One region of the Streptomyces sp. NPDC053048 genome, then DNA from elsewhere that is predicted to be linked to it. Evidence: riboswitches for the same ligand, from Rfam matches in the RefSeq annotation. Region 1 holds a riboswitch; the other holds the start of a gene.

Region 1 (7,201 bases):
TACCAGGAGCAGCCGGGCGAGGGCCCCGAGCTGTAGCCCGGCCGGGCCCCGCCGTCAGCCGTCGCGAAGGGCCTTCAGCCGCGCCACGTCCGCGGCGTGTCCCTCCTTGCCGCCGGGCGTCTCGATCGTCAGCGGCACGCCCGCCGTCGCCGGATGGATGAACAGCTCCGCGAACGGCTCGGCGCCGATGTGGCCGGAACCGATGTTCTCGTGCCGGTCCTTGTGCGCGCCGACGACGTCCTTGGAATCATTGGCGTGAATCAGCCCCAGCCGGCCCTCGCCGACCACGTCCACCAGCTCGTCGAGCGCCTGCTTCATCCCGCCCGGCCCGGCGAGGTCGTGCCCGGCGGCGAAGGCGTGACAGGTGTCCAGGCAGACCCCGAGTTTCGGGTGGTGGTCCAGCACCTCGTAGTACGGGCCCAGATCGCCCACCCATGAGCACAGCGACGCGCCCTGACCTGCCGTCGGCTCCAGCAGCAGCCGCGGGTCGCAGGGGTGGGTGAGCTCGTCGAGCAGGGGCAGCAGCCGCTCGCGGACCTGGGCCAGGGCCTCGCCGCGGTGCCGTCCGCCGGTGGCGGAGCCGGTGTGGACGACGACGCCGCGCGCCCCGATCTCCCGCCCCCGACGCAGTGAGTGCCGCAGCGACTCCACGGACCGCTCGGCCGTCGCCCCGGTGTGCGAGCCGAAGTTGATCAGGTAGGGGGCGTGGACGAAGACCGGGAGCCCCTCGTCCGCGCAGGCGGCGCGGAACTCCTCGTCCTGCCGGGGGTTGCCGGGCGGCATCGCCCAGCCGCGCGGATTGGCGACGAAGACCTGCACGGCCTCGGCGCCCATCTCCCGGGCGTAGGGCAGGCCGACCCTGGCGAGGCCGCCCGCCACCGGGATGTGGCCGCCGACCGGGTTGCGGGCGCGGCCGAGCAGCGGGCCGGACGTGATCGTGGTGCTCGTGCTCATGGAGGTGTTCAGAATCCGCTCTTCATCCGGACGACGATGGTGTCGCCCTTGGCCGCCCGCTCGCCGGCCCGGACGGACTGGCTCTCCACGGAGTCCTTGGGGAAGAGGAACGGCCGTTCCACCTTCACGCCGAACCCCGCGCCCGTCAGGATCCTCCGCGCCTCGGCCTCACTCTTTCCGGTGACGTCGGGGACCGCGATCATTTCCTTGCCCTTGGAGACGACGAGGGTCACCGTGTCGCCCTCGGCGGCCTGCGTCCCCTTGCCCGGGGACTGCTGGGCCACGGCACCCTGGGGCCGGTCGGAGAAGACCTGCTCGTTTGCGACCTCGACCTGGAACCCGGCGTCCCGCAGCGCGGAGGTGGCGGCCGCGACGGGCTGCCCGGTCACGTCCGGCACGTTCAGCTGCTTGCCCTGGCTGACGACGAGCGCCACCGCCGAGTCCGGCCGGCGCTGCACGCCCGGCTTGGGGTCGGTGGCCAGCACCGAGCCCTTGGGGGTCTCGTCGCTGAACTGCTTGCCGACCTCGCCGACCGTCAGCCCCTGTGCCTCGATCTTCCGCTTGGCCTGGTCGAGCGGCATGCCGACGACGTTGGGCACCTCCGCCTTCTGCGGGCCGCGGGAGACGGTGAGCGTGACCTTGCCGGTGTTGCGGATGCGGTCGCCGGGCTTGGGGTCGGTCGACATCACATGGCCGCGCTCGACGGTCTCGCTGAACTCCTCCCGGGACTTCACCCCCAGCCCGGCCTTCTCCAGCGTGGTGGTCGCCTTGCCCTGGGGCATGTCCAGCACGGCCGGCACGGTCGTGAACTGCCCGGAGTTGATGTACCAGACGCCGGTGCCGGCGAGCACGGCCAGCAGGGCGGCGGCAGCGACGAGGATCCAGCGGTGCGGCAGCCGCCGCGCGAGCCCCCGCGGGGGCGGCGGGGCCTGGGAGGGCAGGGCCGAGGGCGCGGGCGGCGTCTCCAGGCGCGTTGTGTGGTGGACGTCGGCCGCCTGGGCCGGCAGCACGCGCGGCAGCACGCTCGTGGCGTCGTCCGCCGCCGCGGGCACGCGCGGGATCACGCTCGTGGCGTCCTCCGGGCCGGCCTGCTCCGGCGCCGGGGCCGCCGCCGGCGGCGCCGCGTCCAGCTGCTCGTCGGTCAGCGCGGCGCGGGCCTCGCGGACCATCGCCAGCAGCTCCACCGCGTCGGACGGGCGCAGCCGCGGGTCACGGGCGGTGGCGGCGGCCACCAGCGCGTCCAGCTGCGGGGCGAGGCCCGGCACCGCCGCCGAGGGCGGCGGGACGTCCTCGTGCAGGTGCTGGTAGAGGATCTGCGCCGCCGTCCCGCCGGTGTGCGGCTTGGCGCCGGTGAGCATCTCGTAGAGCACGACGCCGCACGCGTAGACGTCCGCGCGGGTGTCGACCGCGCCCTGATCGCTCTGCTCGATCTGCTCGGGGGCGAGGTAGGCGACCGTGCCCAGCACCGAACCCGTGCTGCTGGTGGTGTGGGTGTCCACGGCCCGCACCAGCCCGAAGTCGGCGACCTTGACCCTGCCGTCGTCGCCGATCAGCACGTTCTCCGGCTTCATGTCGCGGTGCACCAGACCCGCGACGTGCGCGGCACCCAGCGCGGCCAGCACCGGCTCGGCGACGTCGAGCGCGGCCCGCGGCCGCAGGGCCCCGCGCTCGCGCAGCACGTCGCGCAGGGTGCAGCCCGCCACGTACTCCATCGCGAGGTAGACGTAGTGGCCGTCGGTCCCCTGGTCGAAGACGCTCACCACATTGGCGTGGTCCAGCCGGGCCACGGACTTGGCCTCACGGATGAAGCGCTCCACGAAGGCCCGGTCGGCGGCGAGCGAAGGGTGCATCACCTTGAGCGCGAGCACCCGGTCGAGGCGGGTGTCCAGGGCACGGTAGACCGTGGCCATGCCGCCCACGGCCACCCGCGCCTCGACGCGGTAGCGGCCGTCGAGCAGGTGATCGACGAGGGGGTCCGGCAGGGTCGTATCCACGGCACACGAGTCTACGAGCCGTGGCGGGCGGCCCGGACGGCGTGCGCCTCGCTCACTCTTTCTATAGCCGAACGGTGACAGGACAGTGCCCGCTGAAGAAGGCCGGAGCCTGTTCAGAAGGCCGGGCGCTCCGGGTCGAGGTGCGCCATGCCCTCCGCGGGGGAGGAAGCCTCGGCGAAGTGGCGGCGCGGGATCCGCCCGGCCCGGTGGGCCAGCCGTCCGGCCTCCACCGCGTGCCGCATGGCCTCCGCCATCAGCACCGGCTCCTGCGCCCGCGTCACCGCCGAGGCGAGCATCACCGCCGCGCACCCCAGCTCCATGGCCAGTGCCGCGTCCGAGGCGGTGCCCGCGCCCGCGTCCAGGATCACCGGGACGCCCGCGCGCTCGGTGATCAGCTGGAAGTTGTGCGGGTTGCGGATGCCGAGCCCTGAGCCGATGGGCGCGCCCAGCGGCATGATCGCCGCACAGCCGACGTCCTCGAGCTTGCGGGCCAGCACCGGGTCGTCGTTGGTGTACGGCAGCACCGTGAAGCCGTCGTCGACCAGGATCTCGGCGGCGTCCAGCAGCTCGATCGGGTCCGGCAGCAGGGTGCGCTCGTCGGCGATCACCTCGAGCTTGACCCAGTCGGTGCCCAGCGCCTCGCGGGCCAGCCGGGCGGTGAGCACCGCCTCGCCCGCGGTGAAGCAGCCCGCCGTGTTCGGCAGCACCCGGATGCCGTGCCTCTCCAGGACGGACAGCACCGAGCCCCGCACGGTGGCGTCCAGGCGGCGCATGGCGACCGTGGTCAGCTCGGTGCCGGAGGCGATCAGGGCCCGCTCGAGCACCTCGAGGCTGGGCGCCCCGCCCGTGCCCATGATCAGCCGGGAGGTGAAGGGGGTGTCGGCGATGGTGAGCAGATCGTCTGCCATCGGAACGATCAGCCCCCCTGGACCGCGGTGAGGACCTCGACCCGGTCGCCGTGGCCGAGCGGGACGAACGGCCACTGGCCGCGCGGCACGACGGCCTCGTTCACGGCCGCCGCGACGCCGCCGCGCGCTGTGGTGAGCGTCGCCACGAGCCCGTCGAGGGTCGTCCCGGCGGGGACGTCGCGATGCTCGCCGTTGACGCTGATGGTGTGGATGATGACATCGCTGCCGGTCATGCGGGCTGCTCCTGGGATGGGGAAACCTCCCACGCCGCTGGGGCCGTGGGGGAGGGGGTGAAGCGTCGGGGAGAGAACGGACGGGCCTCTTCCGGCAGCTGCCCGGTGGTCAGCACCTCGGCCATCACGTCCCCGGTGACGGGGGTGAGCAGCACGCCGTTGCGGTGGTGGCCGGTGGCCGTCAGCAGCCCCGGCAGGGCGGTGGGGCCCAGCAGCGGGGCGTTGTCGGGCGAGCCGGGCCGCAGCCCGGCGCGGGTCTCCACCAGCGGCAGTTCGGTGATGCCGGGGACGAGCTCGTGGGCGTCGCGCAGCAGCTCGTAGACGCCGCCCGCGGTGACGGTGGTGTCCCAGCCGAGCTCTTCGCTGGTGGCGCCGACGACCAGCTCGCCGTTCTCGCGCGGCACCAGGTACACCGGCCCGCCGCGCACCACGGCCCGTACGGTCCGGGAGAGGAAGGGCCGGTAGGCCTCCGGCACGCGCAGCCGCAGGATCTGGCCCTTGACCGGGCGGACCGGCGGCAGGACGTCCTCGGGCAGGCCCGCGAGGCCGCCGCTGAGGCTGCCCGCCGCCAGCACCGTCTGCCCGGCGGCGACGCGGGTGCCGTCGTCCAGTTCGGCGCCCGTGGCGCGGTCGCCGCAGAGCAGGGCGCGCACCACCGACCGGCGGTGGAAGACCACCCCGGCCCGCTCACAGGCCGTCAGCAGGGCGCGGCACAGGCGCCGGGGATCGGTCTGGTGGTCGCCGAGCGCGTGGAGCCCGCCGCGTACGCCCGGCGCCAGCATCGGCTCCAGCCGGCGGCACTCGCGCCCGGACAGCCAGCGCGCCTGAAGGCCGCAGCGCAGCTGCAGCTCGTGCAGCTCGCGCAGGTGCGCCCGGTCGTCGGCGTCGAAGGCGACGGCCAGGGTGCCGCAGGCGCGGTAGCCGGTCTCCTGGCCGCTGGCCTCCTCCAGCTCGGCCGTGAACGCCGGATAGCGGCGCGCGGAGGCGAGGTTGAGGGCGAGCAGCGTCTGCTCGCCGTAGTGCAGTTCGGTGACGGCGGCCAGCATCCCGGCCGCCACCTGCGCCGCGCCGCCGCCGGGCGCGGGGTCGGCGACGGCCGTGCGCAGGCCGCGCTGGGCGGCGCGCCAGGCCGTGACCAGGCCGATGACGCCGCCGCCGATGACCAGGACGTCATGGGTGTGCCGCGCGTGCATGGGCTTCCAGCCCCTCCCTTCGCCGGCATGACCCGGATCAGGTTCGTACGGTCGGAGGCCGTCCAGCCTCCCTCTCAGCCCGGTGCGTCCGGGCTCCCGCGAGTGCTTGCAGCGGCCACCCTAGTACGCGCCGCGCGGGGCCCGGAAGGGCGGGCCACGCGCCGTCGGCGGGCTTCCGGCCCTCAAACATCGTGACGCTGTGTCAGAGGTCTCGTCACCCGTTGCTCCGGACCGGGTGCGCCGCCGTCCTACAGTTGATCGTGTGAGCGAGCAGACGAACACCTCCAGTGACCGGCGCGTCGTCATCGTCGGCGCGGGCATGGCCGGGGTGCAGACCGCCGTCGCCCTGCGCGAGCAGGGCTGGGACGGCGCGATCTCCCTGCTGGGCGCCGAGCCCCATCCGCCCTACGACCGTCCCCCGCTGTCCAAGTCCGTCCTCCTCGGCAAGGCCGAGGGATCCGCCTTCGAGGTGGACTTCGGCTCGCTGGGCATCGACCTCGAGCTCGGCCGGGAGGCCACCGGCCTGCGGGCGGACGAGCACGTGCTGGAGACCACGCGGGGGCCCGTGCCCTACGACGTGCTGGTCGTCGCCACCGGCGCCGACCCGATCGCGCTGCCCGGCAGCGAGCACGTGCGCGGCGTCCACGTCCTGCGCACCCTGGACGACGTGGAGGGGCTGCGGCCGGTCCTCGCCGGCCGGCACGACGTCGTCGCGGTCGGGGCCGGCTGGATCGGCGCCGAGTTCGCGACCGCCGCGCGCGAGGCCGGCTGCCGGGTGACCGTGGTCGAGGCCGCGGACCGGCCGCTGGCCGGCGCCATGCCGGCCGAGGTCGCCGCCCACATGGTCGACTGGTACGCCCACAGCGGCGCCCGGCTGGTGACCGGCGCCCGGGTGGCGTCCGTGGAGGAGGGCGCGGTCGTGCTCGACGACGGCACCCGCCTGGCCGCGGACGCGGTGGTCGTCGGCATCGGCGCCCGGCCCGCCACGGGCTGGCTGGCCGGCTCCGGCATCGAGCTCGCGGCGGATCGTTCCGTCGTCACCGACGACCGGCTGCGCACCTCCCTGCCGGACGTCTACGCCGTCGGCGACTGCGCCTCCTTCCCGTCCGCCCGCTACGGCGAGCGGCTGCTGGTCCACCACTGGGACAACGCCCTGCAGGGCCCGCGGACCGTCGCCGCGAACATCGTCCACGGGCCCGCCGAGGGGCCGGTCTACGACCCGGTGCCCTACTTCTGGTCCGAGCAGTTCGGGCGCTTCGTGCAGTACGCCGGGCACCACTCGGGCGCCGACGAGCTGGTCTGGCGCGGTGACCCCACCGGGGCCGCGTGGACGGTGTGCTGGCTGCGCTCGGGTGTCCTGGTGGCCCTGCTGGCCGTCGGCCGGCCGCGGGATCTGGCGCAGGGCCGCAAGCTCATCGAGAAGGGCGCCGCGCTGGACCGCTCGAAGGCCGCCGACGCCTCCGTCCCGCTGAAGGCCGCCGCCCTCTGAGGGCCGGTGGGGTGACCTCGGGGGCGGTTCCCGGACCGGCTCGGGTCAACCCGGCTACCGACTGTCAGTCCCGGATGGCAGGCTTGTCCCGTGACCGAGATTGACGCAAAGACCGATGCTCTCGTCCCCGCCTGGCTCAACCTGCCCGACATCGCCGAAAAGCTCGATGTCGAGGTGACGCGCGTCCGGCAGCTGGTCAAGGAGGGCCAGCTGATCGCCGTGCGCCGTGGCGAGAACCGAGTGCTCATGGTGCCCGCCGACTTCATCGGCGAGGGAAAGGTCGTCAAGGGCCTCGCCGGGACCTTGACGCTGCTGAGGGACGACGGCTTCAGCGACGAGGAGATGCTGGAGTGGCTCTTCACCCCGGACCCGACCCTGCCCGGTACCCCCGCGCAGGCGCTGCGCGAGAATCGCGGCACGGAGGTGAAGC
Region 2 (7,201 bases), on a different contig from region 1:
GCGGTCGTCCAGCTGCTCATCGACGCCATCGAGGGCCTGGACACCGGCCGACCCGTGGAACAGGTCATACCCACCGAACTGATCGTGCGGACCTCCTCCGAACGCCGCCCGCCGCGCACCACCGTCAGCGCGCCGCGCGGACCCGCCACCACCTGAACGAGCGACCCCTCCGAGGCGCCCCGGCACCCTCCGCACACCCCGGCGGAACCGCCCGCGCCCCGACCCGCGTCAACCGGAAGTGACCCACGTCCGGCGCACGGGGAAGCAGGCCCCGGACCCGGGGGAGCCGCCCCGGCACCCGGCTGACCGGCGCGAACGGCTCATCAAACGGCTCATTTAGGGAGAAATGACCGGCGATCCCGGTCCCGCGCCCCGATTCACGGCCCCTGGTGCGTCACAAGCCGCGACGGTCATTCCTATGATGGGCGCACGACACCACGGACCGCCATCGACCAGGCAAGGTCCACAAGGTGCACGGCGGCGCGATGGTGGAGGGGTCGATGACTCAGGGGGCCGGGCAGGGACCTGCGGCACGGACCACGGCGGCGATGCAGCCCTTCCCCGGGTACGCCGCCCACCCGCCCATGCCCGGATACGGGCACGCGGCGCCCGTCCAGGCCGCTCCGGAGTATCCGGAGTACCCCCAGGGGTACACCCCCACCGCACGCGATCTGCCGGTCATCGGCGCGGGCGCCCCCCAGGACGTCCCCACCGTCGAGCTGACCCCGATCGCCCCTCCGCAGCCCCAGCACCAGCCGCAGCACCCGCCGGTGCCCGCCGGCCGCGGGCCGCTGTACGTGGTCGGCGACGTGCACGGCTACCTCGACGAGCTGTACGAGGCGCTGGCCGCCCAGGGCCTCATCGACGCGCACGGCCACTGGGCCGCGGGCAACGCCCGGCTCTGGTTCCTCGGCGACTTCACCGACCGCGGGCCGGACGGGGTGGGCGTCATCGACCTCGTCATGCGGCTGTCCGCCGAGGCCGCCGCCGCCGGCGGCTACTGCAAGGCCCTCATGGGCAACCACGAGCTGCTGCTGATCGGCGCCAAGCGGTTCGCCGACACGCCCGTGAACTCCGGCGCCGGCACCGCCTCCTTCCAGGCCGCCTGGCTGCTCAACGGCGGCCAGCGCACCGACATGGAGCGCCTGGAGGACCACCACCTGCAGTGGATGTCGCGCCTGGACGCGATCGCCGAGGAGGACGGGCACCTGCTGGTGCACTCCGACACCACCGCCTACCTGGAGTTCGGCGACTCCATCGAGGACGTCAACGACGCGATCACCGAGGCCCTGCAGCGCAACGACCCCGACGAGGTCTGGGACCTGTTCCGCAAGTTCACCAAGCGGTTCGCCTTCCGCGACGAGGACGCCGGCCCGATGGCCGTGCGGGAGCTGCTGCAGACCTACGGCGGCAGCCGCATCGTGCACGGCCACAGCCCCATCCCCTACCTCCTGGGCGAGGTCGGTACCGAGGACGCGGACGGCGAGGACGGCACTCCGCTGGTCGAGGGACCGCACCTGTACGCCGACGGGCTCGCGCTGGCCATGGACGGCGGCGTCACAATGGCCGGAAAACTGCTGGTGGTGCAACTTCCGCTGGCAGGCTGAGGGTTCAGCCGCCCGATGCACGGGCAGGTGCTGAGTTCCACCACAGCGGGGTAATTCGGGAAACCGGCTGTCACCCCGCGCCGGTGCGGCTCTACCATCGGCTTATCCGTAGCAGGCTCTCCTCCGTTTCCGCCCACTGCCCGGTACAAGCCGGCATCAAGGCCCTACGGAGCATCGGGGGATGCACATGAACAGCGTTCCGCACCTGCTGGCCGAGGACCGCCCGGAATTCGAGCGGATTCTCGACCAGGCGCTGCGTACCGCGAAACATGACCCGGAACTCGCCGTGCCGCCAGGACATCGGCTGCAGACCGAACAGCTGCGCGCCATGGCGATCAGCGCCATGTCCGCCATCTCCGCCTGCGCGATGGCGGAATACCAGGAATTCCTCGGGGCGCGCGAGGCACTGCGCGCCCGCTCGGCCGCCGCCCGGCCGCAGCCTGCGGGTTCCGTGGCCGCCCGCCCGGACGAGACCGGCCCGCCCTCCCCCGTCACCGCGCCCGCCGACGTCCCCGAGGACGAGGGCGCGGGGGCCGGCGCCGTCATCGCCGTCCTCGCCCCCGTCCTGGCCGGGATCGCCGCGTTCCTCTTCCTGCTGATCGGCTACGTCATGCGGACGGTCGGGGCGGGCGAGTCCGTCGCCCGCCCGATGATCACGGTCGGCTGGTGGTTCGGCGCCTTCACCGTCGCCGGGGTGCTCGTCGCGATGTCGGGAATGCTGCGCACGGCGCTGCGCAACGGTCAGCGGGCGGAGGAGGCCCCGCCGCGCGACGAGCTCACCGAGGAGGCCGAGCGGGCCCACGAGGCCTGGCGACGGGCGCTGCTGGCGCGCGGCATCCTGCCCTTCCTCCGCGAGGTCCTGGCCAAGACGCCCCCCGCGCCCCGCCGCCCCCGCTCCCCCAGGAACCACACGGGCCCCAGCCGCACACCGCACCTCGGGTACTCCCGCCCCGGCTTCTCCAGCCCCGACACCAAGCCGTCCGCCCCCAGCCGCAGCGCCTGGCCCGGCCCGGACCTCACCGGCCCCGACACCGCCGGACCGGACCGCAGGGCGGGCGACTAGGGCGAGCGACCAGGGCGAACGGGCGCCAAGACCACCCGGACGTCGCCGGGCCAGGACGTCGCGGGGCCCGGAGCCGTCCCCCTCTCCACGGCTCCGGGCCCTGGCCCAACCGGGTCCGGGCCCCGGCCCGGCCGGCTACTCCGCGATCGGCAGGTAGACGCGGTTGCCCGCGGCCGCGAACTCCTTGGACTTCTGGGCCATCCCGGCCGCCGCGTCCGCGTCCACCGCCAGGTCACCGCCGTGCTCACGACGGATGTCCTGCGAGATCTTCATCGAACAGAACTTCGGGCCGCACATCGAGCAGAAGTGCGCCGTCTTCGCCGGCTCCGCCGGCAGCGTCTCGTCGTGGAAGGCGCGCGCGGTGTCCGGGTCGAGCGCCAGGTTGAACTGGTCCTCCCAGCGGAACTCGAACCGCGCGTCGGACAGCGCGTCGTCCCACTCCTGCGCCCCCGGGTGCCCCTTGGCGAGATCCGCCGCATGGGCCGCGATCTTGTAGGTGATGACGCCGGTCTTCACGTCGTCGCGGTCCGGCAGGCCCAGGTGCTCCTTGGGCGTGACGTAGCAGAGCATCGCCGTGCCCCACCAGGCGATCATCGCCGCGCCGATGCCGGAGGTGATGTGGTCGTACGCCGGCGCGACGTCCGTCGTCAGGGGTCCGAGCGTGTAGAACGGCGCCTCCTCGCAGATCTCCTGCTGGAGGTCCACGTTCTCCTTGATCTTGTGCATCGGGACGTGCCCCGGGCCCTCGATCATCGTCTGCACGTTGTGCCGCTTGGCGATCCGGTTGAGCTCGCCCAGCGTGCGCAGCTCGGCGAACTGCGCCTCGTCGTTGGCGTCCGCGATCGAGCCGGGGCGCAGCCCGTCGCCGAGCGAGTACGTCACGTCGTAGGCGGCGAGGATCTCGCAGAGCTCCTCGAAGTTGGTGTAGAGGAAGTTCTCCTTGTGGTGCGCCAGGCACCACGCGGCCATGATCGACCCGCCGCGGGAGACGATGCCGGTCTTGCGGCGCGCGGTCAGCGGTACGTACGGCAGGAGCACGCCCGCGTGCACCGTCATGTAGTCGACGCCCTGCTCGGCCTGCTCGACGACCGTGTCCTTGTAGATCTCCCAGGTGAGCTCCTCGGCCTTGCCGTCGACCTTCTCGAGGGCCTGGTAGAGGGGCACGGTGCCGATCGGCACGGGGGAGTTGCGCAGCACCCACTCGCGCGTGGTGTGGATGTTGCGGCCGGTGGAGAGGTCCATGACCGTGTCGGCGCCCCAGCGGGTCGCCCAGGTCATCTTCTCCACCTCCTCCTCGATGGAGGAGGTGACGGCGGAGTTGCCGATGTTGGCGTTCACCTTGACCAGGAACTTCTTGCCGATGATCATCGGCTCGATCTCCGGGTGGTTGACGTTCGCCGGCAGCACGGCGCGGCCGGCCGCGATCTCCTCGCGGACGGTCTCGGGAGAGACGTTCTCCCGGAGGGCCACGTACTCCATCTCCGCGGTGATCTCACCGCGGCGCGCGTACGCGAGCTGGGTCACCGCGGCGCCGTCCCGGCCCCGGCGGGGCAGGCGCGGGCGGCCCGGGAAGACCGCGTCGAGGTTCTTCAGCCCGCCGCGCGGCGAGGTGTGCTTGATGCCGTCGTCCTCCGGGCGCATGGGGCGCCCGGCGTACTCCTCCGTGTCGCCGCGGCCGATGATCCAGTTCTCCCGGAGCGGCGCCAGGCCGCGCCGGACGTCCGTCTCGATCGCCGCGTCGGTGTACGGGCCGGAGGTGTCGTACAGCCGTACGTCCCGTCCGTTGGTGAGGTGCACCCGTCGCACCGGAACCCGCAGGTCCGGCCGCGAACCCGTCACATAGTCCTTGTGCCAGCCGATCCGCTCGGCGGATCCGTCGGCAGACATGCGTGCATCCTGCGAGGTCATGAGACCAGTAACTCCCTACGCCGGCATTACCCGGTACCAGGTTCGGCGGTCGGCGCAGCGGTGTCCGTACGTCGATCCGTACGGAGTTCAGCGCCCTCTCAGCCCGGTGCTCCGAGCTCCCGCGATTGCAAAGGTGGCACCACGCTAGCGCCTTCCCCGGCGGAAGGACCAGTGGGGCTTGCGATGATGCCCGGGTGACAAGCACCAACCACTCCCCCCACGGTCACTCGCACGGCCATTCGCACAGCCATGGCCCACCGACCCCGGTTTCGTCGCATTTGCGCAAGGTGATCGCGGCCGTTCTCATCCCGTTCGCTGCCGCGGTCGTGACGGGCCTGATCGTCCTCTGGCCGGGTGGCGCCCCACCGCACCCGCACAGCGGACTGGGCCTCGACCAGCAGACCGAGTCGGGACGGGTCGTCAAGCTCGAGGAGCAGGACTGCCCCAAGGGCGGCGGCCTGACGCCGCCACCGTCGCAACAGCAACAACAGGGGGCACCTCCTCCCCCCAGGGGCACGTGCGAGAAGGCGACCCTCGAAGTGACCTCGGGCAAGGACAAGGGGCATACGTTCACGGAGATCGTGCAGCCGGACGCCTCGCGCCGCTACGACGTGGGCCAGGAGGTCGTGCTCGCCTACGCGCCGAAGGCGCCGGAGAACCTGCGCTATTCGGTCACCGACGTGAACCGGACACTCCCCATGGCGCTGCTCGCCGGCATCTTCGCGCTCGCGGTGGTGCTCGTGGGACGGCTGCGCGGGATATTCGCGCTCGTGGCGCTGGTGATCAGCTTCGGCGTCCTGACGATGTTCATCCTGCCGGCCATCCTGCAGGGCTCCGAGCCCCTGCTGGTCGCGGTGATCGGCGGCAGCGCGATCATGCTGATCGCGCTGTACATGTGTCATGGCCTCAACGCCCGGACGTCCGTGGCGGTGCTCGGCACCCTGACGTCCCTGCTGGTCATCGGCCTGCTGGGGTCGTTCTTCATCGACTGGGCCCATCTGACGGGCAATACCGACGACCAGACCGGCCTGGTGCACGGCCTGTATCCGCAGATCGAGATCCGTGGTCTGCTGCTGGCCGGGATCATCATCGGCTCCCTGGGCGTGCTGGACGACGTCACGGTCACCCAGACCTCGGCGGTGTGGGAACTGAAGGAGGCGGATCCCACCGCGAATTGGCGCAAACTGTACGGCTCGGCCATGCGCATCGGGCGGGACCACATCGCCTCCGTGGTCAATACGCTGGTACTGGCGTACGCGGGCGCCTCCCTGCCGCTGCTGCTGTTGTTCTCGATCGCGGACAGCGGGGTGGGCACGGTGGCGACGAGCGAGATCGTCGCCGAGGAGATCGTCCGCACGTTGGTGGGCAGCATCGGCCTGGTGGCCTCGGTACCGGTGACGACCGTGCTGGCGGCGCTCGTTGTCAGTGCCGACCGGCACACTGCGGGCAAGGGTCGGGGGCGGTCGCGCGGCGGCAGGCGTCGGCGCGCGAAGTGAGCTGACGGCAGGCTGCCGGTGGTCGGTGGGGGGCCACCGGTGGTCGGCCCGGGAACGGCAGCGTGGGGAGCGGCAGCGGCGGCGATGGTCCGGAGATCCCTCCGGCCACCGGCGTCCGCGCCCCGGGGTGCGGCACCGCGCGCCGGGCGGGTGCCGGTCGAGTGGATCGGGCAGGACGGCGGGGTTCCGGGCCGGGCGGCCCGTTAACCGGCGTTCTGACCCTCCGGGTTGCCGGCGAGGATGCTGTCGAGCGCCGCAGCGAGCTCGTAGTCGAAGTCGGCGACCGTGCGCTCCTCCCCGAGCGGGGCCACGCGGTCGGTGCGGTCGAGGAAGGCCACCAGTGGCGCCGCGCCCGCCCGGAACAGCGCGCCCTCCCCGCCCACTTGCAGCCGGATGAAGACGTCCGACAGGTGCTGGGAGGAGGCGGGGGCGATGTGCACATCGCCCTCGCCGGAGGGCTGGCTCAGCCCGTCGAGCAGCAGCTCCCGGGCGAAGGCCCAGGTGACCGGGGCATCGCCGGGGAGGTGGAAGGTGAACTTCACCGCGTACGGGTCGCTGCTGTCGTAGCCCAGCTCCACCGGGATCCGGAAGGACAGCTCCTCGGAGACGAGGAACGTCATGACCACTTCTGCCTGAACTGTGTCGCGCATCGCCCAATGCCCCGTCTTCGTCGGTTTGGCAGGGATTGAAGCCTGATGGCCCCAATGACGCCATAGTCTGACAAGAACGCCCAGTGGATCACAAGGAGTGATTTTCCAGTTACTCATGGAGACCGAGGGTGAGCATACGAGCTCTCCGACTCTGGAGCGTAGCGACTCGACTACTGGGCGGAGTCGTAACGGGGGATTTGCTGGCACGGAACGGCCGAGAACTGGCCAAAGTGGCCCGAGGGCACACGGATTACCGTTTGGGTCCACGGGTCGGGCGTTCACGTTGACGGAGAGATGTTGACGGGAGAGATAACTCCCCGCCTTCCGCTTCGTTGAGTTGGTGCGAGCGGACACCGGCCGACGGCGTGGGCGACGCTGCCTGCCGGTGAGGACGTTTCCGGGCGGTACGTCACGTCCGGGCCCGGCCGGCCCTTACCAGTCGCCCCTCGACGACGAGGACGACGTGAACTTCTTGAC

Evidence for each region. Region 1 has a riboswitch for thiamine pyrophosphate ahead of thiO (glycine oxidase ThiO). Riboswitches for the same ligand answer to the same signal wherever they lie in the genome.
Region 2: linked by a shared signal. The riboswitch ahead of thiC (phosphomethylpyrimidine synthase ThiC) and the one ahead of thiO (glycine oxidase ThiO) in region 1 are both predicted to bind thiamine pyrophosphate.

Annotation. Positions count from the first base shown of each region.
Region 1 covers NZ_JBITZS010000001.1:791,706-798,906, forward strand. Annotated here, with positions in the region: gene ACIG36_RS03875 (sulfite oxidase-like oxidoreductase) at 1-36, shown strand, start outside; gene ACIG36_RS03880 (deoxyribonuclease IV) at 55-954, opposite strand; gene pknB (Stk1 family PASTA domain-containing Ser/Thr kinase) at 963-2,948, opposite strand; gene ACIG36_RS03890 (thiazole synthase) at 3,062-3,856, opposite strand; gene thiS (sulfur carrier protein ThiS) at 3,865-4,089, opposite strand; gene thiO (glycine oxidase ThiO) at 4,086-5,282, opposite strand; TPP riboswitch at 5,280-5,392, opposite strand; gene ACIG36_RS03905 (NAD(P)/FAD-dependent oxidoreductase) at 5,545-6,771, shown strand; gene ACIG36_RS03910 (Rv2175c family DNA-binding protein) at 6,862-7,201, shown strand, end outside.
Region 2 covers NZ_JBITZS010000007.1:416,852-424,052, forward strand. Annotated here, with positions in the region: gene ACIG36_RS21255 (LacI family DNA-binding transcriptional regulator) at 1-156, shown strand, start outside; gene ACIG36_RS21260 (metallophosphoesterase family protein) at 486-1,607, shown strand; gene ACIG36_RS21265 (hypothetical protein) at 1,795-2,670, shown strand; gene thiC (phosphomethylpyrimidine synthase ThiC) at 2,806-4,578, opposite strand; TPP riboswitch at 4,574-4,711, opposite strand; gene ACIG36_RS21275 (YibE/F family protein) at 4,773-6,074, shown strand; gene ACIG36_RS21280 (SsgA family sporulation/cell division regulator) at 6,278-6,724, opposite strand; gene ACIG36_RS21285 (DUF5326 family protein) at 7,157-7,201, opposite strand, start outside.